DNA from 3 places in the Lysinibacillus sp. 54212 genome. Region 3 is predicted to be linked to each of the others. Evidence: predicted binding sites of a transcription regulator. Region 3 holds the regulator's gene; each other region holds the start of a gene.
The links. Region 3 encodes CtsR, which represses protease genes until heat stress. Its sites were predicted from a motif close to ATGGTCAATAAAGGTCAAACA; they were not measured.
Positions count from the first base shown of each region.

Region 1: clpP (ATP-dependent Clp endopeptidase proteolytic subunit ClpP) is a predicted target of CtsR. The motif match lies at 5,920-5,940, and genes of this name have one in related genera.
Region 2: V4T18_RS14045 (ATP-dependent Clp protease ATP-binding subunit) is a predicted target of CtsR. The motif match lies at 1,856-1,876, and genes of this name have one in related genera.

Region 1 is NZ_JBAFWZ010000009.1:98,384-109,229, forward strand. It holds gene trxB (thioredoxin-disulfide reductase) at 134-1,078, shown strand; gene V4T18_RS08455 (NUDIX hydrolase) at 1,333-1,800, shown strand; gene rapZ (RNase adapter RapZ) at 1,825-2,709, shown strand; gene V4T18_RS08465 (gluconeogenesis factor YvcK family protein) at 2,714-3,697, shown strand; gene whiA (DNA-binding protein WhiA) at 3,749-4,696, shown strand; gene V4T18_RS08475 (HPr family phosphocarrier protein) at 4,807-5,064, shown strand; gene clpP (ATP-dependent Clp endopeptidase proteolytic subunit ClpP) at 5,237-5,830, opposite strand; tRNA gene V4T18_RS08485 (tRNA-Arg) at 6,093-6,167, shown strand; gene V4T18_RS08490 (basic amino acid ABC transporter substrate-binding protein) at 6,643-7,440, shown strand; gene V4T18_RS08495 (amino acid ABC transporter permease) at 7,463-8,173, shown strand; gene V4T18_RS08500 (amino acid ABC transporter ATP-binding protein) at 8,170-8,892, shown strand; gene V4T18_RS08505 (spore coat protein) at 9,101-9,712, opposite strand; gene V4T18_RS08510 (glutaredoxin family protein) at 9,851-10,087, shown strand; gene V4T18_RS08515 (sugar-binding transcriptional regulator) at 10,240-10,846, shown strand, end outside.
Region 2 is NZ_JBAFWZ010000022.1:28,894-39,739, forward strand. It holds gene V4T18_RS14025 (prolyl oligopeptidase family serine peptidase) at 1-593, shown strand, start outside; gene V4T18_RS14030 (metal-sulfur cluster assembly factor) at 648-962, shown strand; gene V4T18_RS14035 (Crp/Fnr family transcriptional regulator) at 1,018-1,398, opposite strand; partial or broken gene V4T18_RS14040 (cyclic nucleotide-binding domain-containing protein) at 1,399-1,713, opposite strand; gene V4T18_RS14045 (ATP-dependent Clp protease ATP-binding subunit) at 1,893-4,013, shown strand; gene V4T18_RS14050 (YjzD family protein) at 4,220-4,411, opposite strand; gene V4T18_RS14055 (beta-ketoacyl-ACP synthase III) at 4,618-5,553, shown strand; gene fabF (beta-ketoacyl-ACP synthase II) at 5,571-6,809, shown strand; gene trpS (tryptophan--tRNA ligase) at 7,058-8,047, opposite strand; T-box leader at 8,103-8,317, opposite strand; gene spxA (transcriptional regulator SpxA) at 8,759-9,157, shown strand; gene mecA (adaptor protein MecA) at 9,564-10,217, shown strand; gene V4T18_RS14080 (competence protein CoiA) at 10,443-10,846, shown strand, end outside.
Region 3 is NZ_JBAFWZ010000012.1:32,776-43,621, reverse strand. It holds gene V4T18_RS10300 (PIN/TRAM domain-containing protein) at 1-52, opposite strand, end outside; gene radA (DNA repair protein RadA) at 331-1,707, opposite strand; gene V4T18_RS10290 (ATP-dependent Clp protease ATP-binding subunit) at 1,873-4,314, opposite strand; gene V4T18_RS10285 (protein arginine kinase) at 4,304-5,413, opposite strand; gene V4T18_RS10280 (UvrB/UvrC motif-containing protein) at 5,410-5,955, opposite strand; gene V4T18_RS10275 (CtsR family transcriptional regulator) at 5,952-6,431, opposite strand; gene V4T18_RS10270 (DUF4870 domain-containing protein) at 6,594-6,899, opposite strand; gene V4T18_RS10265 (acyltransferase) at 6,991-7,206, opposite strand; gene V4T18_RS10260 (globin-coupled sensor protein) at 7,407-8,732, shown strand; gene V4T18_RS10255 (acyl-CoA thioesterase) at 8,782-9,258, opposite strand; gene V4T18_RS10250 (aldehyde dehydrogenase family protein) at 9,355-10,785, opposite strand.

The DNA.
Region 1 (10,846 bases), on a different contig from region 3:
CATCGCATACGATATAATTACTTACTTGGCACATAAGAAAGTATAAAATAAAGTGAATATCCGCAAAAGAATAGACAGTATCACGCCTTGTTTTGAACGAGATGTGTTTTTCTAATCAGAGGAGGAAGTTACAATGACGGAAGAAAAAATTTATGATGTAGTAATTATTGGAGCAGGCCCAGCAGGTATGACAGCGGCGGTTTATACTTCACGTGCAAACCTTTCAACATTAATGATTGAGCGCGGTATTCCTGGTGGTCAAATGGCTAGTACAGAGGAAGTAGAAAACTACCCTGGCTTTGATACAATTTTAGGACCAGAATTATCAACGAAAATGTTCGATCATGCGAAAAAATTTGGTGCAGAGTATGCTTATGGCGATGTATCAGAAATCATCGATGGTGAGCAGTACAAAACGATTAAATCTGGAAATAAAGAATATAAAACACGTTCTATCATTATTTCAACGGGTGCTGAATATAAAAAAATGGGTGTGCCAGGTGAAGCAGAGCTTGGTGGTCGTGGTGTCAGCTACTGTGCAGTATGTGACGGTGCATTCTTTAAAGGGAAAAATTTAGTCGTTGTTGGCGGTGGTGACTCTGCAGTTGAAGAGGGTGTATACTTAACACGCTTTGCTGAAAAAGTAACAATTGTTCATCGTCGTGATCAATTACGCGCACAGAAAATTTTACAAGACCGTGCATTTGCAAATGAAAAAGTCGACTTTATTTGGAATTCTACTGTAAAGGAAATTAATGAAGTAGATGGCAAAGTAGGAAGTGTTACACTTCAATCGACAGTAGATGGGACAGAATCTGAATTTAAAGCAGATGGCGTATTCATCTACATCGGGATGGACCCACTAACAGCACCATTTAAAGAGCTTAACATTTTAAATGAAAACGGCTATGTTGTAACGAACGAAAAGATGGAGACAGCAGTGCCAGGTATTTTTGCTGCTGGTGACGTACGTGATAAAATGCTGCGTCAAATCGTTACAGCAACAGGTGATGGCAGTATTGCCGCACAAGCAGCACAGCATTTCGTAGAAGAGCTAAAAGAAAAGTTTGAGCAATAATTTTACGTGGATTTAATGCTACTGTAACCTTAATGAAACAAATATTGGGTAAAATGGATTTATAGTAAGATTGTTGATTAGGCAATCTGACGAAGTTTACCCCCTTTTTTATACTTTATATTTAGGTTGTTTCCGAAGCAAAAAGCGGAGGCAGCCTCTTTTTTTATGAGAAAGGATTGTATACTTTTGTAACGATGCGCCCTAACAAGTTATAATGGAGAAAAGTGAAAGAATAGATTTGAGGTGTTTTTGTTATGCAAAGAATTGCCAACCTGTTAGCGATAAAGGACAACAAAGTATTACTATTGCAAAAGCCACGACGAGGGTGGTTCGTCGCGCCTGGCGGAAAGATGGAAAGTGGCGAATCCATTTACGAGGCGGCCATTCGAGAGTTTCAAGAGGAAACAAATGTAATACCACATGATATTCATTTAAAGGGTGTTTTTACAATGGTTATTAAAAGCGGAGACAGAGTTGTCGATGAATGGATGCTATATACCTTTGTCGCAAAAGGTGTTGAAGGCACACCTTTTGAGGAAACACGAGAAGGCAAGCTAGCATGGCATACTATTGAAAGCTTAAAAACACTTCCGATGGCGCAGGGAGATCGTACAAATCTAGTATTTGCCTCTACTAAACAAGGAATACAATATGGCACATTTGAGTATACACAGGATTTTGAGCTAATTAGTGAAACTATACAAATGTCAATTGAACAATAGAAGGGAAGCGAATCTAAAGTGGCTATAAGTCAGCACTATACACATGAATTAGTAATCATTACAGGTATGTCGGGTGCAGGGAAAACGGTTGCTGTACAAAGCTTTGAGGATTTAGGCTATTATTGTGTGGATAATTTACCTCCTGAACTACTAACTACATTTTTAGCTTTGATGAAAGAATCAGAGAAAAAAATTACACGTATTGCCGCTGTTATGGACTTACGAGGGAGAGAATTTTTTGATTCATTAATTGATGCGCTGGATGCCCTAGTGAAGGAAGAGGATATTTCGCCGCAAATACTATTTTTAGATGCAGATAATGAAACGCTTGTACGTCGTTATAAAGAATCACGTCGCTCTCATCCACTCTCACCACTTGGATCACCGCTAGAAGGAATCCAGCAGGAGCGTCAGATGCTATCGGAGTTAAAGGGGCGTGCCAAGAAGATTTTTAATACGTCTCAAATGAAGCCACGTGAACTACGAGAGCGCATCACATTTGAGTTTTCTAATACGAGTGCACCGATATTCTCCATAAATGTGATGTCCTTTGGATTTAAGCATGGGATACCGATTGATGCAGATTTAGTGTTTGATGTTCGTTTTTTAAAAAATCCTTACTACGTAGAGGAGCTTCGTCATAAAACGGGGCTACAAACAGAAGTATCGTCCTACGTTTTGGCGACAGATGAAACACAACAGCTCATTGCAAAGCTAACAGACTTGTTCCATTTTATGATTCCACAATATAAAACGGAGGGGAAATCTCAGCTTGTTATTGCATTTGGCTGTACTGGAGGTCAGCATCGCTCTGTAACGCTGGCAGAATATTTTGGAAAGCTGTTAAGTCATACGCAACAAACCGTAATTACTCATAGAGATATCGATCAACATCATCGAAAGGATTGATGTAATGGGCATTAAGAAAAAGCGCATAGTAGTAATTGGCGGCGGTACAGGTTTATCGACTTTAGTACGCGGCTTAAAAACACATAATTTTGATATTACTGCAATCGTTACAGTAGCAGATGATGGTGGCTCGTCGGGAAGGCTACGTGATGATTATGATATCCCGCCACCAGGCGATGTACGAAATGTCATCGCTGCTCTATCGGATGTAGAGCCATTAGTAGAGCAGATGTTTCAGTATCGCTTTACGAATTCCAATGATTTAGGTGGTCATTCATTAGGAAATCTAATGCTAACCGCTTTAACCGAAATAACAGGTGATTTTAGCCATGCCATTGCAGAAATGAGTAAAGTATTAAATGTACATGGTAAGGTAATTCCAGCAGCTAATAAAAAGGTTACACTACACGCAGAGTTACAAGATGGTACGTATATTCAGGGGGAATCAAAAATCTCTGATGCGACCAAGCCTATAAAGCGTGTTTTTTTAACGCCGCCAAATACGCAACCGTTACCAGCGGCGATTCGAGCGATTAATCGAGCAGATTATATTTTAATCGGTCCAGGAAGCTTATATACGAGCATTATTCCCAATTTAATTGTGAAAGATATTGGAGAGGCAGTCGTACGAGCTAGGGCTAAAAAAATCTATATTTGCAATTTAATGACCCAAAAGGGAGAAACGATTGGCTACAGTGCTGCTGATCATGTAGCGGCTATTCATCTCCATGTTGGCAAGACGTTTCTTGAGTCGATATTGATTAATAACGAAGACCTACCACAGCCAATCAAGGAAAGCTATAAAGAGGAAAATGCTGAACCAGTTCATTTTGATATTGAGCGCTTACAAGAGCTAGGATTAGAAATCAATAAAAGAGAAATAGCGCTTATTACAAAAGGAGTCGTTCGTCATGATGCGATTAGTGTAGCAGATTGGCTTTGTGAATATACACAACTCCAGGAAAAAGAAAGAACGAGTTTATCGTAACGATATGGTATGATAAAACATACATATTGTGATGGAAAGGGGGTTAATTCTATGTCATTTGCCTCAGAGACAAAAAAGGAGTTAACGCAAGTCGATGCAGATGATCTAAGCTTGAAGGCAGAAGTATCCGCCCTCATTCGAATGAACGGCTCTCTTAGCTTTGCAAACCGTCAACTAAGCTTAGATGTTCAGACTGAAAATGCCGCCATTGCAAGGCGTCTTTATACAATTGTCAAAAAATTATATCCTTATAATGTTGAGTTGCTCGTTCGAAAAAAGATGCGTTTAAAAAAGAATAATGTTTATATTTGTCGTGTTCGCGACGGCGCTCGAGAATTGCTAACAGATTTACAAATTATTTCTGACGAGTTTCAATTTCATCATACAATTTCGAAGTCGCTTATACCGAAAAATAATCATAAGCGAGCGTACTTGCGCGGCGCATTCCTCGCTGGGGGCTCTGTTAATAATCCTGAAACATCTGCATATCATCTTGAAGTATATTCTCTTTATAAGGAGCATGGAGAAGCCCTTGCAGATTTAATGAATCAATTTCAGCTGAACGCTAAAACAATCGAGCGGAAAAAGGGCTTTGTTACGTACTTAAAGGAAGCGGAAAAGATTTCAGATTTTTTAAGCTTAGTTGGAGCGCATCAGGCGATGTTAAAATTCGAGGACGTGCGAATTGTACGAGATATGCGTAATAGCGTAAATCGCATCGTCAATTGTGAGACAGCAAACTTAAATAAAACAATTGGTGCAGCCCTAAGACAAGTCGATAATATTCGATTTATCGAGAATGCAATTGGGCTCGATCAGTTGCCGGAAAAGCTTCGCGAAATTGCACGTCTACGTGTCGAATATCAGGACGTAACATTAAAGGAGCTAGGAGAAATGGTATCGACTGGAGTTGTTAGTAAGTCAGGTGTAAATCATCGACTACGAAAAATCGACGAAATTGCTGATGCACTTCGCAGAGGCGAGCAAATTAATTCATAGCCTTGTAAAATAAAATGGTAACGATTTCATAATCAGACATTGTTCTTTTTGTGCTATTTCGTTAAGATAAACTATAGGTAGATGTACGGTAAGGAAAGGGAGTTTTGCGAATGGTTGAAAACCAAGTAGAAGTAAAATTAAAAACTGGCTTACAGGCGCGCCAAGCTGCACTTTTCGTGCAAGAAGCAAACCGCTTTAAGGCAGATATATACCTACAAAAGGACGACAAAAAAGTAAATGCCAAATCGATTATGGGCATTATGAGCTTAGCAATTGCTCAAGGAACAGTCGTTACGTTAATGGCTGAAGGCGACGATGCAGAAAAAGCCGTTACTGCATTAACAGCTATAATCCAACATGAAGATTAATGAATCAACACATAACCTGGACCGATCCTAGGTTATGTGTTTTTACGTTGTCGGATAATTAAAAGATAGGATAAATAACGTTGAAGATAAATAAAACCGAAAATAGGTTAATTAATCTTCCGGATGCAAAACAAAAAACGCACCGCTTTTATAGCGATGCGCTGGACAAAAATTATTTCTTGTCAGTGTTACGGTCGAAAATTTTGTCGATTAGGCCGTATGATTTAGCTTGCTCTGCTGTCATGAAGTTATCACGATCTGTGTCACGAGCTAATGTTTCGTAATCTTGACCAGTATTTTTAGCCATAATTGTATTTAATTTTTCACGTAAGAATAAAATGCGTTTTGCAGCAATTTCGATTTCAGTTGCCTGACCTTGAGCGCCGCCTAGTGGTTGATGAATCATTACTTCCGCATTTGGTAAGGCATAGCGTTTTCCTGGCTCACCCGCAGAAAGTAGGAATGCGCCCATAGAAGCAGCCATACCGATACAAATTGTTTGTACTTGTGGCTTAATGAAATTCATCGTGTCGTAAATTGCCATCCCCGCTGTAATGGATCCGCCCGGAGAGTTAATGTAAAGGAAAATATCTTTATCTGGGTCTTCTGCTTCTAAGAAAAGTAACTGCGCTACGATTGAGTTGGCAACATTGTCGTCAATCGCGCTTCCTAATAAAATGATACGGTCTTTTAATAGGCGTGAATAGATGTCGTATGCACGTTCACCGCGGTTTGTTTGCTCAATAACTGTAGGTATTAAATTCATTGTAAAAATCCTCCTTTTAAAAAGGTTAATTCGAATACTTAATGCTGAAAAAAGGAATGGTTTTCAGCTGTACCAATATCATACACATTATAGTCAAGGAAGGTCAAATATAAACTCCGACTTTCATAGTTGAAATGTGCAGGATACACTTGTATAATGGGTAGGTCGTCATATTATTGGCGATATTATCTTGTATTTTTAATGCACTATATTAGTGTGCAAAAGTATAGGAGTCGTTAACTGTTTTTATTTTAATTATATTGTCCTCGTGGTGTAATGGATAACACTGAAGATTCCGGTTCTTCCGCTGGGGGTTCGATTCCCTCCGAGGGCGCCATTTTACTGTTTCAATTATATAAGTGTAATAGCAATACCCAATTGTGCCCGGATAGTTTAGCAGCCTAATCGGACACAGGGGAATGAAAAAAAGTGGGGTAAATTGAAAACAACTGTACCTATTCATTTTATCCCAAGTTCATTCTTCTTAAACTAATTCAACAAAAAACTTCTGCAGTTTTATATAATGGTTAATCTCCGGACTACATAACAGTATGAAGGTCCGATCATCAGTCGTCACAAAAAAGTGACGGCTTTTTTTAATTCTTTGATACCGGAGAATTGTGTAAAGATGAATAATTATTTGCTTTTAGTATATTTTTTTCATCAAAAACGTTATAAAAATTCAACAAAGTGAAATATTAATCATTTTTTATAAAATTTTATGTTGTATATAAATTCCGAAATTACTATAATGGTAAATATCATTTAATCATCAACTCACAGATAATTGATAATAAGAGGAGGAGTTTATTATGTTCAAAAAGAGTATTTTTAAAATAATCGCACCTTTCGCAGCGGCTTCAATGATTCTTGCTGCTTGTGGTTCGGATGATGTAAAAACAGGTGCCGATGGAGAAATTACAAAAATCGTTGCCGGTACAGAAGCAACGTACGCACCATTCGAATATTTAGATGAAAAAGGGAATGTAGTTGGTATAGATGCTGAAATTTTAGCGGCAATTGGTGAAGAGATGGGCGTTGAAACTGAAATTAAAAATGTTGGCTGGGATCCAATGCTTGCGCAAGTAACAACAGGCGAGATCGATATGGGTGCAGCTGCAATTACTATTACAGAAGATCGTAAGAAAGCTTATGACTTTACAGAGCCGTATTATGAAGCTTCATTATTAATCGTAACAAAGGAAGATTCAAAGATTGAGTCTTTAAAAGATTTAAAGGATGAAAAAGTAGCTGTTCAATTAAATACAACGGGCCATATAGCGGCACAGGACCTACAAGGTAAAGGAAGTACAAAAATTCTAGCTTATGAAAACTTCTCAGTAGCTTTAACGGAAGTTTTAAATGGATCAGCTCAAGCGGCAATTGGTGATAATGCTGTAATTCTAGAATATATTAAAAATAACCCGGATGCAGGCTTGAAAACAATTGAGGATAAATCGTTTGAACTTGATTATTTCGGTTATATGGTTAAAAAAGGGAACGGGGAACTGTTAGATCTATTAGATGAGGGTCTTCAAAAAATTAAAGACAACGGTAAGCTTGATGAGATTATCATGAAATATACTGGGGTTACACAAGAATTAAAATAATTTATACGTGGAGGTGTTTCAGATGGAGGTATTTGATTTTTTCCAATGGGATATAATCTGGAACTACCGTGAGCTTTATTTTAAAGGTATTCTGGCAACAATTCTTTTAACATTAAGTGGCTATGTCGGTGGGGTAATTCTCGGTCTATTCCTTGGACTGGGACAAGTATCAAAAAACAAACTTATCTATTGGCCATGTAAAATTTATGTAGACATATTCCGTGGTACACCGATGCTTGTGCAATTATTATTAATTCACTTAGCATTAATTCCAACGATCTTTGGTCAGGCGATGGGTTGGTGGGTATCTGGTATTCTAGGTTTAATATTAAATAGTGCGGCGTACAATGCGGAAATTTTCCGTGCCGGTATTCAATCAATCGATAAAGGGCAAATGGAGGCGGCACGATCGCTTGGGTTAACACATACGCAGGCGATGCGTAAAGTAATCCTACCGCAAGCGTTTCGACGTATGATTCCGCCACTTGGTAATGAATTTATTGCCTTACTAAAGGATTCTTCACTTGTTACAGTTATTGCGGGTGCAGAAATTTTATATGTTAGTAAGGTTGTAGCAGGGACGTATCAGCGCTTCTGGGAGCCATATCTGTTTGCAGCATTCCTATATCTCGTTTTAACGTATTTAGTAACGAAGCTGATTGCGATTGTGGAAAAACGAGTTAGCATTGATTATAACCCTCGAAAGCAGAAAAAGGAGCGTGCTGAGATATGATTAAAGTAGAAAACCTACACAAATATTTCGGTAAGCTTGAAGTGTTAAAGGGAATCGATTACGAAATTCATGAAAAAGAAGTAGTTTGTGTAATTGGTCCATCCGGATCAGGGAAAAGTACATTCCTACGTTGTATCAACCTTCTTGAGGAAGTGACAGAGGGAGCTATTTATATTAATGGCGTAAAAATAAACGATCCGAAAACAAATATTAATGATATCCGTACAGAGGTAGGGATGGTATTTCAGCAATTTAATCTGTTTCCACATATGACGGTATTAGAAAATATTACGATGGCACCGATGCAAATTCGCAAAATGGCTAAATCGGATGCGGAGGCACTAGCACTAGAGCTACTAGATAAGGTTGGCTTACGAGCGAAGGCTGATAATTTCCCGCAGCAGCTTTCCGGTGGGCAGCAGCAGCGTGTTGCGATTGCACGTGCACTAGCTATGAAGCCGAAAGTGATGTTATTTGATGAACCAACTTCAGCTCTAGATCCTGAAATGGTCAATGAAGTGCTTGATGTAATGAAGAGGCTTGCTCAGGAAGGCATGACGATGGTTGTCGTAACACATGAAATGGGCTTTGCTCGTGAAATGGGTGATCGTGTGCTATTTATGGATGGCGGCTATATTGTTGAAGAAGGGCATCCAGATGAAGTATTTGGTCATCCGAAAAATGAACGTACAAAGGCATTTTTAGGTAAAGTATTATAGTGGAAAATCCATTCAGGCGGGGGTGCTTGAATGGATTTTTTTAATTTTACGTATAAACTTTTGGAGATCGGGATGTGTCTAGCTCCAGCGCCCCAGCCCCTCGAGGTCGCACCATCCCCTCGATCGAAAGCGGAAGAGATGCTTTCGATTTGGGGCTGCAAGCAGCTGTCGGGGCTAACCGTGGCGCTTGCGCTTTTCTGATGTGGAGTTAGTTTGGCATGTTTTTTGCTCGCTGTGCTTGACCGTACATATTAAGCATGGTTTGTGTATCTGCTGTAGATAGCTGTGGCACCTGATAATCACCCTTCTTGTTTTGGTAAAGGGAAACCTCATACGCCATTTCAATGCAGTTCGGTACAGAATCCTGAAGTACTCGACGAACGACAGGGTTTGTAGCTTCTAGTGCAGCAGCTGTTTTGCCGGTTGCTAGTGCTTTATGCATGCTGAGTAAAGAGCCAGAAATAATCGAGTCATCAATTTCATTTGCTGACTGAATCGGTTTTTTAGGCTCCCCAGGGGAAATGCCGTATTTAAATTGATTGTCTATTTGCATTTTATAGACGCGTGTTGGATGCTGAGGGTCATGCCCCGTTTTGTACGATTCGGCTGTAATATTGTATTCATCCAGCATAAATGCGTATTGTCTGTCCAAAATAGCTAATAGTTCTGGATCTTGAATTTGGTCACGCATTAATACGCATTGGTTGAGGGCACCAATAGATGCACTTAATACTTCGTGTACATCAAACATCTCATGCCCGCCGTGATTCATCGATAAAGGCGTATTACTGTTATTTTGCTCTGATGGTTGCGAAAACATTGTTACTCCTCCATTCAAAATAGATTACGTTCATTATTGTGCGGAGTTTTAAAGATATTATGCATGTGACGTTCGAAGATTTTTCGCAGTACACAGCCTGTGAAAATTGCTTATAATACATACAAAGGAGGGAATGTGATGGGGAAAATTCAATATTATTCACGACCAGGCTGTCATCTATGCCAAGAAGGATTAATCCTGTTAAAGCTTGTGCAGGAGGACGTTCATTTTGAAATTGAAACGATCAACATTGAGGAGGATGAAAACATTCATGAGAAGTATATGTTTATGATTCCTGTTGTTGAAAAGAATGGTAGTATCATACAGTATGGTACGCTCGATTACATAACATTACTGGAAGCACTTAATGATTAATTGTTAAGTGCTTATGAATTTTGTAAAAATTGAAAATTTGGATTGCATGTAAAAATTATTAGTAATATAATAAACGTAAGTAATAAATTTTTTTACCACAAGTGGGACATAATTTAAAAGGTCGGGACAAAAAGTGCCCAACTATATTGCAGGTGATTTTTTTGGACGAATTTTCATTTTATGAAGCAGAGCGCAAATTAATACCTGAAATAGGTATACTTCTTCAAAAGCGCTTCAGAATACTACAAGCGATAGATGCAGCAGGACCGATTGGACGACGTGCCTTAGCGGATGTTCTTGGGCTTACAGAGCGTGAGGTACGAAAGGAGACCACACTCCTTTTTGAGCAAAAATTAATCAGCATAAAGCAACAGGGTATGGTTTGTACAGATACAGGTTTGCAAATACTAGAACAATTAAGAGATAGCTTTTATGAGCTATCTGGAATCGCTCAAAAAGAAAAGGAACTAGCACTCCGGTTAGGAATTGAAAAGGTCATCATTATTCCAGGTGATTTTTCAGAGGAAGCCTCTCGAATATTACTTGGAAAAGAGGGAAGTAAGCTCCTAACACAGCTTGCTAAGCCAAATAGCTTAATTGCCATTACAGGTGGAAGCTCTGTTGCTGCATTAGGCCCTTTTCTAACAGAAATGAAATCGCTTAATACAGCTAGCTTTATTGCAGCACGAGGCAGTATTGGGGAAGAGATGAATCTACAAGCAAATACTCTTGTTGCCAGTTTTGCGAAACAGTGCAATG
Region 2 (10,846 bases), on a different contig from region 3:
TTTTACCAGATGCCTATTTACACGGTGAACGAACGCAATCCTACTCAGAGGCGAAAATGAATAGCATGTTTTGGGAAATCGTTTTAAACTATATACAGGATGTCGGCATAATTTATGAAGAACTCCATAAACGAAATGTATTAACGACAGAAGCAATTGGGGTAGCGGGTACATCGATGGGTGGTATTACAACAGCAGGTTGCTTAAAAAATTATAATTGGATCAAAACAGCTGGAATTCTAATGGGAATCACAAGCTATACAGACATGGCGCAGTATCAGGTTAGGCAGCTTAAGGAACAGGGGATAGAGATTCCAATAGCAGAGGAACAGCAGCAGGCTGTTTTAGATAGGTTAGCACAGTATAATATCGATTCCTCTTTAGAAATTTTTGAACGAGTGCCCACTATTTTTTGGCATGGAAAGCAAGATAATGTTGTACCTTATTATATGACCTATCCGTTTTATGAATATTTAATAAAGGAAAATAAAGCACATAAGGCTCGCTATATTTTAGACGAAAAGGCGGGACATGCTGTTTCAAGAAATGGGATGTTAGAAGTAACAGAATGGCTAGCACAACATTTGGCATAATTCGTAACTTTTGATATGATTACTGTTATCACCGTTGTGAAAGGAGTTTCAACTATGGCAATCGATCAAGATATGAAAGACAGTATGTTAGGTGCATTAGAAAACGTAATTGACCCTGAGTTAGGTATTGATATTGTCAACTTAGGCTTAGTATATGATGTAGATTTAGATGATGCAGGTTTAGCAACCGTAACAATGACATTAACTTCAATGGGCTGTCCTCTAGGTCCCGTAATTGTGGATCAAGTAAAAACAGCGCTAGCTGAATTACCTGAAGTAAAAGAAACAGAAGTAAATATCGTTTGGACACCAGCGTGGTCAAAAGATAATATGTCACGCTATGCAAAAATGGCATTAGGTATCCGTTAAGTAATTAATCCCGTCTTCCACTCGAAGGCGGGATTTTTCTAATGTAAAAGGATTATTAATCAATTCGACAAATATGCAACGGACAGTTTTCGCAGGCAATTTCATCTTTTAAAAATTGCAAATCTAAAATGGTAATATATCCTTTGTCAAAAGTAATAATGTTGTGCTTTTTTAAATCGTTTAACATGCGATTAATCATTTCACGGCTTGTTGCACAAAGATTCGCAATTTCAGTATTTGTTAATGTGAAATTAATGAACACTTCATTATCATGACGAAATTCACCGTATGTATTTGCTAGTCGAATTAAAGTAGAAAACAATGCCCCTTTTTTGCCATTTAAGACAAGGTCGCGAATTCGGCTTTGATGCTTCAAATTTTCAGTTTGTAACCACGTTAAATATTCAACTAGTAAAGATGGATGCTCCGTTAACAAAAGCTCTAATGTGGCTGTTGGTAGTACAAGTACATTCGTTGGCTCAAGTGCCTTGGCGGTAGTCGAATGATAATTAAGCTTACAGAATAGTGAACTTTCTCCAATAATCCCATCTGTTCCGCAAATTCGAATCGTTAATTCCTTTCCGCTCTCTGTTTCTTTACTTATTTGAATGGCGCCTTGTAATACAAAAAATATATTCTCCGCACGTTCACCTTCACGAAAGATATAGTTTCCCTTTTCTACATGTATGCCTAATCCATGCTCTTGAAATAAATGATAAATTTTCGTTGAAATACTGTGTAAAGTAACGATTTAAATCACATCCTTACTGAAGTGTGTGAAGAGAATGAACTGAAATATTCAAAATAATGATAGCACACATTTAATGGAAATAAGAGTAAAAATATTGTGAAGGATTATTTTGCATTTTTAATAAAACCGTTTTATAATCAAATTAGTCAAAGAAGGTCAAACTTTTTGGAGGGATGAAGATGCAATTTCAGCAGCAAGATAATCGTCCACCGCTAGAGCAGTTTGGACGAAATTTAATAGAAGAAGTAAAGAACGGCAAAATGGATCCGGTTATTGGGCGTGATGAGGAAATACGAAATGTTATTCGTATTCTAACGCGTAAAACGAAAAATAACCCCGTACTAATTGGTGAGCCTGGTGTAGGTAAAACAGCCATTGTAGAAGGGCTCGCACAGCGTATTGTACGTAGGGATGTACCTGAAGGGTTAAAGGATTGCCTATTGTATGAGCTAGATATGAGTGCTTTAATCGCTGGGGCAAGCTACCGAGGTCAGTTTGAGGAGCGATTAAAGGGTGTGCTGAAGCAGGTAAAGGAATCAGAAGGGCGCATCATTTTATTTATCGATGAAATTCATACGATTGTTGGTGCAGGTAAAACGGATGGCGCGATGGATGCAGGCAATATGTTGAAGCCGATGCTAGCTCGCGGTGAATTGCATTGTATCGGTGCTACTACACTTGATGAGTACCGTATGTATATTGAAAAGGATCCGGCACTAGAACGCCGCTTCCAGCAAGTGATGGTACGTGAACCGTCTATTGAGGACACAGTTTCGATATTACGCGGTTTGAAGGAACGCTTTGAGCTGCATCACGGTGTTCGTATTCATGACCGTGCAATTATTGCAGCGGCAGAGCTTTCTAATCGTTATATTACGGAACGATTTTTACCGGACAAGGCGATTGATTTAATCGATGAAGCCTGTGCAATGATTCGTACGGAAATTGATTCCATGCCACAGGAATTAGATATTGTTACACGCAGATTGATGCAGCTCGAAATTGAAGAGCAGGCGCTACGGAAAGAAAAGGACGACGCGAGTAAAAAACGTTTAGAAACGTTGCAAGGGGATATTGAGACATTAAAAGCTTCGTCCGCTGAAATGCGAAAGAGATGGGAGTTAGAAAAAGAAAGTATCCAAAACTTACAAAAAAAGCGAGAGAAGCTTGATAAGTATCGACGTGATTCTGAGGATGCTCAGGCACGAGGCGATTACAATAAAGCGGCAGAGCTACAATATAGTAAAATTCCAGCACTTGAAAAAGAGATAACAGATTTAGAAGTGGCGATATCAGAATCTGCGGAAAATCGAATCCTACGTGAAGAAGTAACGGCAGAGGAAATTGCATCTATTGTGTCTCGTTGGACTGGTATTCCGGTCACAAAGCTTGTGGAAGGGGAACGAGAGAAATTATTGCGCTTAAAGGATACATTACATGAGCGTGTGGTTGGGCAAGAGAAGGCAGTAATGCTCGTGACAGAGGCTGTTTGGCGTGCGCGTTCCGGTATTAAAGATCCAACAAAGCCGATTGGTTCCTTCTTATTTTTAGGTCCAACTGGTGTTGGTAAAACAGAGCTAGCGAAAGCACTAGCGGCACAGCTTTTTGATTCAGAGGATCATTTCATTCGAATTGATATGAGTGAATATATGGAAAAGCATAGCGTATCTCGTCTAGTCGGCGCACCTCCAGGCTATATTGGCTATGAAGAGGGCGGTCAGCTTACAGAGGCAGTACGCCGAAATCCATATTCAGTCGTACTATTAGATGAGATCGAGAAGGCTCATCCCGATGTAGCGAATATTTTACTGCAAATATTAGATGATGGACGCATTACAGATAGCCAAGGAAGAAATGTTAACTTCTCCAATACGGTCGTAATTATGACATCTAATATCGGCTCTGAGTATTTATTAGGCGCCTCAGACGAGCAGGCTATAGAGGATAGAGTGATGGTGGCTCTACGACAGCATTTTAAGCCAGAGCTGTTAAATCGTATGGATGATATTATAACGTTCCATTCGTTAACGAACGAGCATTTCCACGCGATTGTTTTGAAGTATGTTCAGCAGCTACAAAAGCGAGTAGCTGAGCAGGAGGTAGAGCTTGTTGTAAGTCCTGAGGTAATTGATTTTGTTGTTGAGCACGGTGCAGATGCGCAATTCGGTGCCCGCCCATTAAAGAGATTTGTTCAACGCCATTTAGAAACGGCTGCTGCAAAGGAATTACTTCGCGGTGAGGTCGGCCCAGGCGACAAAATTGAATTAATAATGAGTAATGGAGAAATTGTGATTAAATAATTTGAAGTAGGGCTGTTCCTAGTAATAGGGGCAGCTTTTTTAGTGTGGAAGTGGGTAAGAGATCTCTTATCAATGGAGATTAACGAAATCAGTTCTGCAATCAACGGTAAGAGTGAAGAAATCAACAAAATAGGCTCGGGAATTAACGAAAGAAAGATATACTGTCCCCAAAATAAAAAAGCGCCCTTTAAGGAACGCTTCATAAATTAATGATGATCAGCATCTGCAACAGGACCATCTGGAATAATGGCAGCGATTACTAGAACGAATACTGAAAACGCTACAGAAACAATTACACCTGTCACGAAATTAAAATCTACGTTCATTACAGAACTTACTACATAATTTAACATAGAAATTAGTAGGAATGACCAAAAGAATGTCATAATATATTGCATTAATTTCACCTCTATCAAACATTATTGTATCGTATTGTTTAATTACACCCTCAATATCATAACATACGTTTTATAAAAAGAAAAATAAACTTTTGAGAACATTTCGTGAAGAATCAAAAAAATTTTCCATTGTGTAATAAATTTTTGTGAGCTATAATTATGACCAAGTGCTAATAATTAGTCTTAATTGTGAAGGGAGACTTTGTATGAACGCAGGAATTATTGGAATGGGAAAATATATACCTGAAAAGGTGTTAACAAATTTTGATTTTGAAAAAATGATTGATACGACGGATGAGTGGATTCGTTCAAGAACAGGTATCGAGGAGCGACATATCGCGGCAGATGATGAAGATACATCGGATTTAGGTTTTTATGCAGCTCAAAGGGCAATTGAAGATGCAGGGCTATCCCCTGAAAAAATTGACCTGATCTTAGTAGCGACGGTTTCGCCGGATCAAGCTTTTCCGAGTGTAGCATGTCAAATCCAGGAACGACTTGGAGCTAAATGCCCAGCAATGGATATTTCGGCAGCTTGTGCTGGCTTTATCTACGGGTTAGTTACAGCAAAACAGTTTGTTGAAAGTAACAGCTATGAGAATGTTTTAGTAGTAGGTGTTGAAAAGCTCTCTAAGCTAACAAACTGGGAGGATCGCAATACGGCTGTATTATTCGGAGATGGCGCAAGTGCAGCAGTCTTATCTAAAGTCTCTGAAGGACGCGGGATTTTATCGTTTGAGCTTGGTGCAGATGGTACAGGTGGTAAATACTTATATCTAGATGAAAATGATCAAATTGCTATGAATGGTCGTGAAGTATTTAAATTTGCAGTTCGTCAAATGGGCGAATCCGCAATCAATGTGCTAGAAAAAGCAGGCTTACAAAAAGAGGATTGTGATTTTTTAATTCCACATCAGGCGAATATTCGTATTATGGAAGCGGCACGTGAACGACTAAATTTACCAGAAGAGAAAATGTCTAAAACTGTTCATAAATATGGGAATACTTCTGCAGCCTCTATTGGTATTTCAATGATTGAGGAGCTAGAAGCTGGTAAAATTAAAGACGATGATATACTTGTACTCGTTGGATTTGGTGGCGGCCTTACTTGGGGAGCCGTAACAATTCGCTGGGGAAAATAAAGAAAGGGGAACTTTAAATGACAAAACGTAGAGTAGTTGTAACAGGTATTGGGGCAGTTACGCCTTTAGGAAATACAATTGAAGAAACGTGGGAAGCAATTAAAGCAGGGAAATCAGGAGTTGGACCATTAACACGTGTTGATGCTGAAAAATTCCCGGCAAAAGTAGCAGCAGAAGTTAAGGATTTCAATATTGAAGAGTTTATTGATCGTAAAGAAGCGCGTAAAATGGACCGTTTTACACATTACGCATTAGCGGCAGCTTTAATGGCGAAAAAGGATGCCAATCTTGAGATAACAGAAGAACTAGCACCACGAACAGGTGTTTGGATTGGTTCTGGTATTGGCGGAATGGAAACGTTTGAGCAGCAATTTTTAACTTTCCAGGAACGCGGCGTTCGTCGTGTAAGTCCATTCTTCGTACCAATGATGATTCCGGATATGGCTTCAGGGCAAGTATCAATTTATTTAGGTGCAAAGGGCATTAATTCATGTTCAGTTACAGCATGTGCATCAGGAACTAACTCCATTGGCGATGCATTTAAAGTGATTGAGCGCGGTGATGCAGATGTTATGATTACTGGTGGAGCAGAGGCACCAATCGTTACAATGGCAGTTGCAGGATTTTGTGCCAATACAGCATTGACATTAAATTCAGATACGGCTACAGCTTCACGTCCGTTTGACAAAAACCGAGATGGGTTTGTTATTGCAGAAGGTGCAGGGATTTTAATTCTAGAGGAGCTAGAGCATGCGAAGGCGCGCGGTGCGAAAATTTATGGTGAAATTTTAGGCTACGGTGCAACAGGCGATGCGCATCATATTACGGCACCAGCTCCAAATGGTGAAGGGGCAGCTCGCGCAATGAGTCAAGCGCTTCAAACTGCTAATGTAGCTCCAGAGCAAGTAGGGTATATTAATGCACATGGTACGAGTACACCTTACAACGATTTATTTGAAACGCAAGCTGTAAAAACAGTATTTGGGGAGCATGCGTATAAGCTTGCGATGAGCTCTACTAAATCAATGACTGGACATTTATTAGGTGCTGCTGGTGGGATTGAAGCTATTTTCACACTTCTAGCCTTAAAAGAAGGTATTTTACCTCCAACTATTAATCTACATGATCCGGATCCAGAATGTGACTTAGACTATGTACCAAATGAAGCGCGTGAGGCAAGTGTAGAATACGCTATGAGTAACTCATTAGGCTTCGGCGGACATAATGCAAGCCTTCTATTTAAAAAATTTCAATAATAAAATGCCTGTAACAAGTAATTTTGTTACAGGCATTTTTTGTAAAACCAATCCACGTTAATGAAAGGATGAAATTGTGTTTCGCTTTGTTGTGTTTATAGTATGTTATGGCTTGAGTGTGATGTCGATTAGTCATTGTATATTGTATTTAAATTATCGCACACTTGGTTATTCATGGAATGCAGTAATCAAGTACATTTTACAAACAAGCGAGCTTTATATTGCAATTTTTTCACTATTAGTTTTATTTAGCGTCGTTTACGACCTAATCCCATTGCGTTCTCCATCTTCTTAAGGGTTTTGCTTGCAATCGTATTTGCTTTTGCAGCACCTTCGTCTAAAATGTCGTCTAACTCCTGTGAGTCAATTAAAGAATAGTAACGCTCTTGAATAGGTGTTAAGTGTTGAATAATAGCAGCAGCAACACCAGCTTTGAAGTCGCCATAGCCTTTACCTTCATATTTCTTTTCTAAATCAGCAATCGCTACACCCGATAAGGCAGATTCAATCGTTAGTAAATTGGAAACGCCTGGTTTATTTTCTACATCATATTTCACAATGCCTTCGGAGTCAGTGACAGCACTTTTCACTTTCTTCTCAATTTCCTTTGGTGTATCCAGTAAACGAATTGTCGCTTTTGTATTCGGATCGGACTTGCTCATTTTCTTCGTTGGCTCTTGTAATGATTTAATTCGTGCACCTTCTTTAGGTAGACGAATGTCAGGAATCGTTAACACATCGTTATATCGTTTATTAAAGCGCTCTGCAAGGTCACGAGTGAGCTCAATATGCTGCTTTTGGTCATCTCCAACTGGCACGAGATTTGCATTGTATAGTAGAATATCGGCTGCCATTAGTGGTGGATAAGTTAAGAGTGAGGCAGATACAGATTCCTTGCCGTTTGATTTGTCTTTAAACTGTGTCATTCGCTCTAGCTCTCCGATGGAAGCGATACACTGCAAAATCCAACCAGCCTGTGCATGTGCAGGAACTTCAGACTGAATAAATAAAATAGACTTTTTCGGATCGATCCCTACGGCAATATACATAGCGGCTAAGCTTCGAATATTTTTACGTAGCTCTAAACGGTCCTGTGGTACTGTTATTGCATGTTGGTCGACGATACAATATATTGCCTGCCCCTCGTCCTGTAGTGCAGGGAATTGCTTAATTGCACCAATATAGTTACCTAATGTTATTGTACCTGTTGGCTGTACGCCAGAAAAAATAGTTAGCATGGAAAAACCCTCCTTAAACAAATAAAAACATCATGCATCCCTTCGATCAGTATCGAAAAGGGACGAATGATGTTAGAATCCGCGGTACCACCCAGCTTGCCAGTTTTGGCCACTTTTCTTCGTAACGTGAAGGGTACGAGCCATGCTACTTTTTAGTTCACAGGGCTAACTCGGAAGTCCATTCCATTTGTGCATCCATCTGTTTTCACCAACCACAGATTCTCTTAGGGAATGCGAATCAAATGTACTACTCTTCGTCATCGTTTTTACATTTCATTTTTGAAATTATATTATATATTTCACAGAAAAAGCAATCTTTTTGAGTAAAATAGGTGTATAAACTTTTGGCAATGGGACATAATTTTAATGGAAATAGAACAGTATGTTGATGTATCCTACTTAATTCTAGAATGTAGCTATAATTATTCTCAATTGAATAAAAATAAATGAGAAATTATAAAGATAAATTACTACGATAGAAATAAAGTAAAAAACTGTTTAAATAAGATTTTAGAAAAAAATCGAAACAAAAAACATGTTTTTTATAGAAAAAAAGCGAAAAAGTATTATCGTTAGAAGAGCTGTTTTTTGTTGACAATCTATATTCAAACTTTAGATATTGTTGTATAATGAAGATACAGTTTTACATTAAATTTATTCTAAAGTAAGAAGCAGTAATAGATTAGATCATTCTAGAAAGGAGAGTAAGGGATGTTAGTTACTTTATTTACATCACCCAGCTGTACATCATGTCGAAAAGCGAAGGCTTGGCTTGAAGAACATGAGATTCAATATAAAGAACGGAATATTTTTTCTGAGCCATTAAGCCTTAGTGAAATTAAAGAAATTTTACGAATGACAGAAGACGGGACAGACGAGATTATATCTACTCGATCAAAAATTTTTCAAAAATTAAATGTCGATGTAGAAACGCTACCATTACAACGATTATACGAGCTAATACAAGAATATCCAGGGTTATTACGTCGACCGATTATTTTAGATAAGAAGCGTCTACAGGTTGGTTATAATGAGGATGAGATTCGTCGTTTCCTACCACGTAAAGTACGTGCTTATCAATTACAAGAAGCCCAACGATTGGTCAATTAAATACCGATAATGAGATGTTACAATGGAAATAGCCGTAACATCTTTTTTTTTATTCTAAAAATTGCGCTTGATTTCACTCTTGTAGTACAATACAATTTCAATATTCAAATAATTTATGAAGGATTGGTGTTTTTTCCTTTTCATTTTGTATAGGAACATCATACAATAGAGTTATAGAAATTCAATAACGCTTCCGATGGATGTTTCGGTTTTTGAAAAGAATTAATATCTCATTAAGGACAATTCAAAATCTGAACGACATTACGTTGGGGTGTAATTGATTAAATGTTCTAAAGTGTTCATAGGTTGGAAATAGCATGTATGAAAAATGTTGAAAAAATCAAATATTAAGCAATATTGTACTACATGTGTTTCAACGAATGACTGTGAAGGGAGTTGAAGTCTAATGGACATCGAACGCATTAACGAAAATACGCTGAAGCTTTTTATTACGTACAGTGATATTGAGGATCGTGGCTATAGTCGCGAGGAAATTTGGTACAATCGCTCAAAGGGTGAAGAACTTTTTTGGGATGTTATTGGTGAAGTAAATACGGAAGATTACTTCGATTTAGACGGTCCTATTTGGATTCATATTAATGCCTCAGAGCAGGGTCTTGAAGTCATTGTAACGCGTGCCAATATGAATGCCGATCACGATACAGAAATGTTTGAAGGCTTCGAAGATAATAAAGAAGTAGCAGCGCAATTGCGTGAAATGGAAAGTGTTATTTTTGAGACACTTGATAATGACTCAAATGAAGAGCAGTCACCTATTACAAATGCTCGTTTTACGTTTAAGGATATCGATGAGCTCATTCCTTTAGCAAAACGTATTGTATCATTCGGATTAGCATCTTCATTATATAAATTTGAGGGACAATATTATTTACACGTTGATTTTACGGAATTCGATGAGCAGCGTGAACGTAAAAATATGTTGGCTCTTATAAAAGAATATTTAAAACCATCGAGATTAACGATTTACCGTCTTCAAGAGTACGGGGATGTCATTATGGCAGAAAATGCTTTTGAAATGGTAGTAGAATATTTCGGTTAACTTTGTAATCCACGCTGGAAATTGCGTGGATTTTTTTATGTAAAAAGTATAAATTTTTGGAGCTTGCAAAACAGGACGCTTCCTCTTTACTTTCATAAAACAATTAACATCAATTTTGCCTGATGAGACTTTTTTTAAGTTCCAAATTTCGAGTTTGGCGCATTTTTAGCTTTCCACTTGCAAGCTTCTTCCAGCTTCCTTACAATGTGGGCAAGGAGGTGAATTATGCTTGTTGCATTAACGAAACAACATGAAGTATTTATGTTAACGCCAAGAATAACAGAAGCAGCCTTAAAGCAATTACGAAAAACAACTGTATTTTATTGTCCACAATGTCAAGAACCGCTCCAACTAAAAATTGGTGCGATAAAAATTCCCCATTTTGCACATCAAAAGAATAGTTCGTGTGATACTAATTTTTCAGAAGGTGAGTCATACGAGCATATTTTAGGAAAGCAACAGCTCTATACACAACTATCACAGCTAGGATTAGAGGTAAAGTTAGAAGCGTATTTACCACAATTAAGGCAACGGCCAGATTTGTTAGTATCAAAAAATAATAAAAACTATGCACTCGAATTCCAATGCAGTCCTATTTCACCAGAAATGCTTCAAATGAGAAATGATGG
Region 3 (10,846 bases):
CTAACGCTCCTCCAATAAATAGGAATGCAACTTGAATTACCTTTTTCAACATATTTTCACCTCCTTCCTTTTATTATACATAGTTGTCCGTTTCATAGCGATGCAAAACATCTAGCTTTTTTACTAAAAACATTTACGTATACACCCTTAGACACCAACGAGAAGTCTAAAGTTCCCTAACGAGCGAAAAAATATTAAAAACCACATTTTAATCATTGAGGTAGAGCATTTTAAAACAGCCTTATGGGGATTTATTTTCACAATTATCGCCCTTCAATAACAAAGAAGGAGAATCAAAAAGTTTTACCTTTTCGATACTCCTTCTTTATTCTATAAATCGTTAAAGCATGCACGTAAGCTATCAGCAATCGTTTCCACACCGACGACTTGAATACCTTCTGGGAAATCCCAGCCACCCAAATTCGATGCCGGAATAAATGCCCGTCGGAAACCAAGCTTTGCGGCTTCTTGTACTCGCTGCTCAATACGGCTTACACGTCGTACCTCACCCGTCAATCCCACCTCACCGATAAAGCAATCTGTTGCACGGACAGCTTGGTCTTTAAAGCTCGATACAATGGATGTTAAGACGGCTAAATCTATGGCTGGTTCATCTAGCTTCACACCACCAGCTACTTTAATATAGGCATCCTGAGCCTGCAGTAGCATACCCATTCTTTTTTCAAGCACTGCCATTAGTAGCTGTACACGATTTTGGTCTACTCCTGTTGACATACGCTTCGGATAGTTAAAGCTTGTCGGCGTGACGAGAGATTGAATTTCTACTAGAATCGGACGTGTCCCTTCCATTGATGCCACAATGGTTGAGCCTGCAGCACCTTGTGAGCGCTCCTGTAAAAAAAGCTCGGATGGATTTAACACTTCCTTTAATCCACCTTGTAGCATTTCAAATATTGCAATCTCATTTGTTGAGCCAAAGCGGTTCTTTTGGCTACGCAAGATACGGTGATTATGATGACGCTCCCCTTCAAAATAAAGCACCGTATCTACCATATGCTCTAGAAGACGGGGACCTGCAATTTGACCTTCCTTCGTAACGTGTCCAACAAGGAATATAGCGATGTTTTTCGTCTTCGCAATGCGCATTAGCTCGGCGGTACATTCACGCACTTGCGACACACTTCCAGGAGCACTTGTTACCTCCGGATGATGCACTGTCTGAATCGAATCGACAATTACAAATTTCGGTTGTACCTCTTCTATCGTTTGATGTAAAAACTCTAAATTCGTTTCTGAGTAAATATAAAGCTCGGCTGATTTCACGCCTAATCGTTCTGCTCGTAGCTTTGTTTGCCGAACCGATTCCTCCCCGGAAATATACAGCACTCGGTGACCTCGATTTGAAAGTAACGCAGACACTTGCAATAATAACGTTGATTTTCCGATACCTGGATCGCCGCCAATGAGAACAAGGGAGCCTGCCACAATTCCGCCGCCGAGTACTCGGTTTAACTCATTCATTTCCGTAACAATTCGTGCTTCTTCCATCGTTTCTACGTTTATAAGTGGTGTAGCCTTTTGCGTCGATGATGTTGAATGCTGAAATGCACCGCGCGGACCTTTAGATACGATTTCTACTTCCTCAACCATCGTGTTCCAGTTGCCGCAGCCCGGACATCGCCCCATCCATTTTGCAGACTCATAGCCGCAACTATTACACATAAACTTTGTTTTCTTTTTCGCCATGAAAGCCTCCTAGGGTTTTATTTCTATTATATCAAAATGAAGGGGCGCTTTATATGAGTCGATTTCCACCTAGCAAACCTAAATATATTGTTCCTCAATAAAGAAAAGCCGTCCGAAAAACGAGTAATTCACTCACTTTACGGAAGGCTTTTGCATGCTAAACGATTACGCCTCTACAGCTTTTTCTTTTCCACGAATTTTAAAATCACCGTCAACATAATCAAAGATTACGACTTGACCTGTTAGAACGTTCCCTTTTAATAGCTCTTCTGATAAACGATCTTCTACATGCTTTTGTAATGCACGACGGATCGGGCGCGCACCATATTGCGGATCGTATCCTTCCTCAGCAATTTTCTCAAGCGCTGCATCTGTAAGCTCTAGCTCGATATCTTGCTCCTTTAGACGTTTTGTTAAAGCATTTGCCATGAATGACACAATTTCTTTCAATTGCTCTTTTTCTAAAGAATGGAACACAATCATCTCATCGATACGGTTTAAAAACTCTGGGCGGAAGGCTTTTTTCAGCTCTTCTAGCATTGTGCTCTTCATATCTTTATATTTCGAATCAGGATCACCTAAGTTGAAGCCAACATTTTTCTTGAATTTCAACGCGTCTACCCCTACGTTAGAGGTCATAATGACAACGGTATTACGGAAGTCCACAACGCGCCCCTTGGAATCTGTCAGGCGGCCATCATCTAATACTTGTAGTAAAATGTTGAATACATCTGGGTGTGCCTTTTCAATCTCGTCTAGTAAGACAACAGAATACGGTTTGCGACGTACTTTTTCTGTTAATTGGCCACCTTCATCAAACCCTACATAGCCTGGAGGAGCCCCGACTAAACGAGATGTTGAGTGCTTCTCCATATACTCAGACATATCAATTCGAATCATTGCATCCTCATCACCAAACATCACTTCTGCAAGCGCACGAGCAAGCTCTGTTTTACCTACACCGGTTGGCCCTAGGAAGATGAATGAACCTATTGGACGTTTAGGGTCCTTTAACCCAGCGCGAGCTCGACGTATTGCACGGGAAATGGCTTCTACCGCTTCACTTTGACCTACAACCCGTTTATGCAGCTCATCCTCAAGATTTAACAGCTTCGCTGATTCCTCTTGTGCAATTTTAGATACAGGGATTCCCGTCCACATCGATACAACCGCTGCAATATCCTCAACTGTAACTTCCGATTCTTCCTTCCCTTGCTTTTCTTTCCACTCTTTTTTCGTCTGCTCTAGCTCTTCTTTAATCTTTTGTTCTGTATCCCGAAGTGCCGCCGCTTTTTCAAATTCTTGGCTTTGTACCGCGCCATTTTTATCAGAGCGAACATTTTCTAATTTATTTTCAAGCTCTTTTAGATTTGGCGGAACTGTGAATGAACGCAAGCGAACTTTTGAGCCAGCTTCATCCATTAAATCTATCGCTTTATCTGGTAAGAAACGATCCGAAATATAACGGTCTGATAATTTGGCCGCTGCATCTAGTGCCGCATCCGTAATTTTCACACGATGATGTGCCTCATAACGATCTCGTAAGCCCTTCATAATTTGAATCGTTTCATCAATTGTTGGCTCATCCACTTGAATTGGTTGGAAGCGACGCTCTAATGCCGCATCTTTCTCGATGTATTTGCGGTACTCATCTAATGTTGTGGCACCGATACACTGCAACTCACCGCGGGCTAGTGACGGCTTCAAAATATTGGATGCATCAATAGCACCTTCCGCTCCACCTGCACCGATTAATGTATGAAGCTCATCAATGAATAAAATAATATTGCCTGCTTGACGAATCTCATCCATCACTTTTTTCAGACGATCCTCAAATTCACCACGATATTTCGTTCCGGCAACTACCGTCCCCATATCCAATGTCATAACGCGCTTATCACGTAAAATTTCAGGTACCTCATTATTAACAATTTGCTGAGCTAGGCCTTCTGCGATTGCCGTTTTACCAACACCAGGCTCCCCGATTAATACCGGATTGTTTTTCGTACGGCGTGATAGCACTTCAACTACACGCATAATTTCCTTTGAACGGCCAATAACAGGATCTAATGAGCCTTCACGGGCAACAGCTGTTAAATCGCGGGCTAGGCTATCTAACGTAGGTGTATTGACTGCTTGGCTTTGTTGCGCCCCTGCTGCATTCGCATCGTTATTCCCTAACAGTAACAGCACTTGCTGACGCGCCTTATTTAAGCTAACACCTGTATTCGCTAATACGCGGGCTGCAACCCCTTCGCCTTCACGAATAAGTGCCAGTAAAATGTGCTCTGTGCCGATATAAGAATGGCCTAGCTTACGAGATTCATCTACTGAAAGCTCAATCACCTTTTTCGCACGTGGCGTATAGTGCACGATCGGCCCTACATTTTCCTTCCCTTTGCCAACAAGCTCTTCAATTCCTGATTCAATCATTTGCGGGCTAATGTCAATAGCCTCCAAAGCCTTCGCTGCGATACCGCCACCCTCGCGAATTAGCCCTAATAAAATATGCTCTGTACCTATTGACTCGTGCTTCCAACGAATCGCTTCCTCTTGAGCTAATTGTAAAACCTTTTGTGCACGCTGAGTGAATCGATTAAACATCATAAGAATCCTCTCCCTTTTCCCTTGTCATAGGTTCATTTCGATTTTGCATTCTCAATTTCTCTTGTAATAATTTTGCGCGGAAGATATCACGTTCTTCCGGCCGTAATTCTGTATTTGCATATTGCTGTATAAAGCCTGGCTGTAAAAGTAACATACATTCATTAAGCTGAGCTATCGATAGATGTTGAATAATTTCCAGGTCCACTGCTAATCGAACATTCGATAAGCATGTGGCTGCCTCCTCACTCGATAACACCCGTGCATACAGCAATGTTCCTAGCGAACGATATAATCTATCCTCAAGTGTAACTGGAGCACGAGCAAATAATTGCTGACGAGCTTTTCGTTCCTTTTGAATAATTTGCTCTACGACGGTTTGTAGCTCATCTAAAATTTCTCGTTCTGATTTTCCTAGTGTGATTTGGTTTGAGATTTGATAGATATTCCCTAGATTCTCACTACCCTCACCGTAAAACCCTCGTACAACCATTCCTAACCTAGCCATCATTTGAATTAATACATTCATTTGCTTAGACATTGTCAGTGCTGGCAGGTGCATCATAACGGAAGCGCGCAAACCAGTTCCAACATTGGTAGGACAGCTTGTTAAATATCCGAACTGTTCATCATATGCATACGCTAACTGCTTTGATAAGTAACGATCTACCCGTTTTGCTTTTTCATACGTTTCAATTAACCTCGTACCGGGTGATAAGCATTGTATTCGAATATGATCCTCCTCATTAACCATTACACTAATTGCCTCATTCTCTGTTAAAAACACAGACGCGGTTTTTTCGTGCTTCGCTAAGTTTGGACTAATTAAATGCTTTTCAACTAAGACTTGACGCTGGAGAGCCGACATTTCTTTCATTGAAAAATAAGAGAAATGAGTATCGTTATTGTCAATACTTAGTAACACTTTCATGACTGCCTCATCCACTTGCTTTGCATCTTCTTCAGAAAAACTAATAGGGAAGAGGATTCCATTTAAGTTACGAGCAAATCGGATCCTCGTACTCATTACTATATCTGCATTTTCTCCCGATGCTTCAATCCAAGATGGCGTCGTATTTTTCAAAAAGTGTTCGATATTCATGGTGCATCTACACCTCCAACATTTAGCTTACGCTCGATTGAACGCACTTCATCGCGAAGCTTTGCTGCTTCCTCAAAGCGCTCCTCTGCAACCGCTCGCTGCATTTGCTGGCGTATTTGATCAATTATCTGCTGCAATTGTGCTATTTGCTTTACTTCAACTTGTTCGTTCCCAACATGCTTCACATCTGCTTGAAGGCGCTTTAAGACAGGCGGTAGCTGCTCCCTAAATGTGTCGTAACATATGGCACAGCCAAATTTACCAACCTTAAGAAATTGCCTAAATGTAAATCCACAGGACGGGCATGCATTCTTTTTTTTCGTCTGCTGTACTTCCTCCTGCGATTTATTTTTCCATGCTGGCATACCGAACCAGTTAGACATGAGCTGATGGATAGAGACTGGCTCCTCCTGTAAATCAAAATGGAATGGGTGAAATTGTGATGCACACTCCTCACAATAATGGCGTTCTAGTTTAGTACCATTTTGTATTTGTGTAACGGTCACTGTTGCATGTCTTTGCTTGCAATGCTCACAAATCATGGCTGCTCACCCCTTTTTTCAAACTTTAATGTAAGTAGCATCGCTTTTAGTATAAGTGCCCGCAGCTCGTCTCTTACTGGCAAGGGGAGTTGAAGCGTCGAACGATCAATGGCTGCTAGCATTAGCTTCGCCTCCCTTTTCGTGATGATTTCCTCATCAATTAACCGATAGACGATATGCTCTGCTGTCGTTTGTGGAATGCTCACTCTAATTTGATTTAGCATTTCATCAAACAAAGCCTGCTGTGAATGCATCTCAACCCTCAAAATGCGGATATATCCCCCACCGCCGCGCTTACTTTCAACTAAGTAGCCACGCTCTGCTGTAAATCTAGTATTAATAACATAATTTATTTGTGATGGTACACATTGAAATTTATCCGCCAGCTCGCTTCGTTTAATTTCAATATGCCCTTGCCCTTGTAATTCGATAATTTGTTTTAAATAACCTTCAATGATGTCAGAGATATTTCTCAATTTATACCTCACCCCAGTTCAACTACTGACTTTGACTATCTTTGACTATATTATACAGAACGAAAAAAACGAAAAGCAATTAAAAAGCCCATATACTTTATTAAGAAAGGAAATAAAAAAATCGGCAAAATCTCTTTTAAGATTTTACCGATTTTACAAAAATTATACCCATCGTCCTACAATTGGGTAGTTCCAAGGTGTTTCATTAATTGCTTTAATAATACCGATGATAGGAACAACAATACCCATGATGGAGAAAATCATTAAAAATGGAATGCCAATTAGCACAATGATTAATGCCGCCGAAATCGCGACTAACAACCACATAACTCCTTGGAATAACAGGGCTTGGATAGATAACCTCTTTACTTCTTCTTCTGTAGAGATTAAGAAAATAAATAGTGGCACTAACAAAGGAGCAAAAAAAGCACTTGCATGCAGGATTACCTTCAACCATTTAGATTCCATTTATATCAATCCTTTTTATTAATTTATTTATAGTACATATACGGTTAGCTTATGAAAAAGTTTCAAAATAAAAGCCACCATTGTCTGGTGACTAGTATGGACCACGATCTTCTGGTCGATCCTCATCAGGCTGAGGGAATAGAAAATACGAAATAATCGCTGTGAAAATGGTTGCACTCACTAGAATTAAAAACTTATGTAGTGAAGGTACATCAGGAAATCGATTAAATAACATCATTGTAGATGTTACAGCTACCACAATTGTTAAAGGAATCACATATTTTAAACGCTTTTTATAAAACTTCATCGTTAACTCCCTTTGCTTTGAAATAATAGTCAAACCACTTTCATTTTACCGATTATATAAATAAAAAACAAATAGTAGCATATCTGTGTTATTTATGACAAAATATCAAAAGGGAAATTACAAATTTTCTACAAAATAGGTCCATAATTGCATAGAAAACTATAAAATAGGTAGTAGGTATTTATATTTGTATAGAAGAAATGGAGAATGCAATGATTAACTGGTTTACTAAATCAAGCACAACGACAAACGGCAGCTTTTTTGAAACAGAAAAATACATCCAACAAGTTAAGCTAGATGTTACCGATCCTGAAGTAACCAAGCAAATTCAATTATTACATCTTACAGCTACTGATTTAGCTATTCTTAAACAATTACAGCCATTAACCAAAGACACCATTCCCAAGATGGTTGATCAATTTTACGAGGCGATTAGTCAATGTAATAACTTAATGGCCATTATTCAAAGAACTTCACGTATCGATAAGTTAAAGATTACATTGAACAAGCACCTTCAAGATATATTTAACTGTACAATTGATCGTGCATATATTGAAGAACGTAAAGCTATTGCCCATGCACACGTTCGCATCGGACTTCGCTCTAAATGGTATTTAGCGTCGTTTCAATCGCTGATGACGACGTTTATTAACTTTGTCAATGAACTTAAGCTATCTACTAAGGATGCCACTTTAGCGATAAATGCTTTTTCTAAAATCATTAACCTCGAACAGCAATTAGTTATCGAGGCATATGAAAATGAGGAGGAGCGTATTCGCATACAGGCCGAAAATGTCAAACACACTTTAGTCAATACCATCCAAGGCACAGCACATGAGCTTAATGCAATTAGTGCTGAAACAACGGCATCTCTCCAAGCAATTGCCTTACAAACAGATGAGATTGCTGCAGCCACACACCAGGGGCTTGACTTTGTTGCTGAAACTGAAAGTAAATCGAATGTTGGTAAGGAGCATCTAGGTAAACAAACTCAACTAATGAGAGCCATCCTAGATCGTGTGGATGAATTAGAATCGTCGATGTCTGAATTAAGTGTTTCATCCCAAAAAATATCCGACATTGTCGGACTCGTCACAAGCATTGCAGATCAAACAAATTTACTTGCCTTGAATGCATCAATTGAAGCAGCACGTGCGGGTGAACACGGAAAAGGATTTGCAGTTGTGGCAGATGAGGTTCGCAAATTAGCGGAGGAAACAAAAAATGCGGTTCACAACGTCTCCCTACTGATTAAAGAAACTGAAAGTAATATTACGCAGATGGCTAGCTCCGTTAACAGCGTGGATTCACAAGTACAGGTGAGCGTTGAAACGCAACAAGAACTAACCTCTTCATTTAATTCCATTGCAGAGGCCGTATCGGGTATTCGGGAGCAATATATAAGCACTTCGGAGGATATTGATACCATTTCAAATTTAATTACAGAATTAACACATGGGGCAAAACAAGTTTCATCCTCCTCAGATTCTTTAATAGAGGTTGTCGATGAATTAACAAAAGAATAAAAAACTGGTCGTACAGGGCAGCAGGAATAGCCTTGTACGACCTATAAAATTAATGCGATAATTCTCGCTTCATTTTACGATATTCACGACGCATTGGGCCTGTTTCAAAAAGGCGACGTTCCCTATCTGTTTCAGGATAAATCCCCGGAATCTCACGAGGTTTTCCACTTTCATCAATAGCTACCATTGTAACAAAGGATTCCGTTGTTAAACGCTCTGTTCCTGTTTTAACATCCCGACATACGACGCGAACATATACTTCCATTGAGGTACGGCCGGTACACGTTACAATAGACTCTAGCTCCAATACATCTCCGGCAAAGGCTGATGAGACAAAATCTACTGAATCAATAGAGGCCGTCACTACCTCTCCTTGCGAATGCTTCATCGCAGCTAATGCGGCAATTTCATCTATATACCATAGCACTTGTCCACCAAAGATGGATTTATGATGATTCGTTTGAGACGGTAAAATTAATCGCGTTTGGTGTGTGCGTGAAAAGCTCATTGGCACGGTATTCCCCATTGTTTAGCACTCCCTAAAAGATGATACATTTACTGTATCACCTTAAAAACCTTCATTTCAAATCTTTCACTGAAATAAGCAAAACCATTGCAAACTTCATGAGAATATTGTTTTAATCGTAATAAATTTTAAATCGGTCATTTCATCAATTGCGTATTGAATACCTTCTTTTCCATAACCACTCATTTTCACGCCTCCATAAGGCATATTATCTGTACGGAACGTAGGGATATCGTTAATAACAATTGCTCCCGCTTCTACTAACTCCGCCGCCTTCATGGCATCTGTTAACACATTTGTATAAATTCCAGCGTTCAGCCCTAGCTCCGATGCATTCACGAGCTCGATTGCCTCATCTAGTGTTTCATACGGAATTATAGAAACGATTGGTGCAAATGTTTCTTCACAAACAACCTTCATATCCGCGCGAACATTTGTCATGACAGTAGGTGAGCATGTTCTATCCGTAAATTCAGCCCCCGTAGCTACAACTGCGCCTTGTGCTTTCGCTTCTTCAATCCATGCTTTTATACGTGCCACCTCATTCGGATGAATCATAGCACTTACATCTGTTGCAGGATGAAGTGGATCTCCTATTTGGAGCTTTTTTGCTTGCTCAACAAAAGCAGCTGTGAACTTATTATAAATCGATTTTTGTACATAAATACGCTGAAGAGAAATACAAACCTGTCCTGCAAAGCCAAAAGCACCTCCAACGGCGCGAGCAACAATCTTTTCAATTGGTGTCGATGGCTCCACAATAAGCGCTGCATTGGAGCCTAGCTCTAGTGTAATTTTACGTAGGCCGACCTTTTCCTTTAGCTTTAAGCCGACAGCACCACTTCCTGTAAACGTTACTTTTTTTACGAGTGGATGCGTGACAAGCATATCACTTAGCTCACTACCTGAGCCTGTTACAATTTGCAGAACACCAGCTGGCAAGCCTGCTTCTTTAAAGATTTCTGCCATAGCTAATGCACTCAGTGGTGTTTGTGTTGCAGGCTTTAACACCACACTATTGCCAACCGCAAAAGCCGGACCAAGTTTGTGTGCAACTAAATTGAACGGAAAATTAAATGGTGTTATTGCCGATACTACGCCTAGCGGTACACGTTTTGTGTAGCCAATCCGATCTGTTACACCCGGTGCAGCATCCATCGGTACCGTCTCACCCGTCGACCCCTTAGCAGCTTCTGCTGAAAATTGATACGTTGCAATTGTTCGATCGAGCTCTATTAATCCAGCGGAAATCGGCTTTGCTGCCTCATGGGCTAGTATCTCTGCAAGCTCCTGTTTACGAGCACGCATAATATCTACTACTTTATATAAAATTTCTGCCCGATCGTATGCTGTTGTCCCTTTAAATGTTTGAAAAGCCTGATGTGCACCTATTATTGCCCGCTCCACATCCGACTTATTAGCCTTGGCTACTTTTGCAAGGATTTCCCCTGAAAAAGGCGATTGTAGATCGTACGTATTCTCTGTACTTTCCCATTGTCCGTTAATCCATAACCGGGTTTCCTTCATTATTAATTGCACCTCCAACAATGTTCACTACGTAAACTGTAATGTTTATTGAAATGGTAGC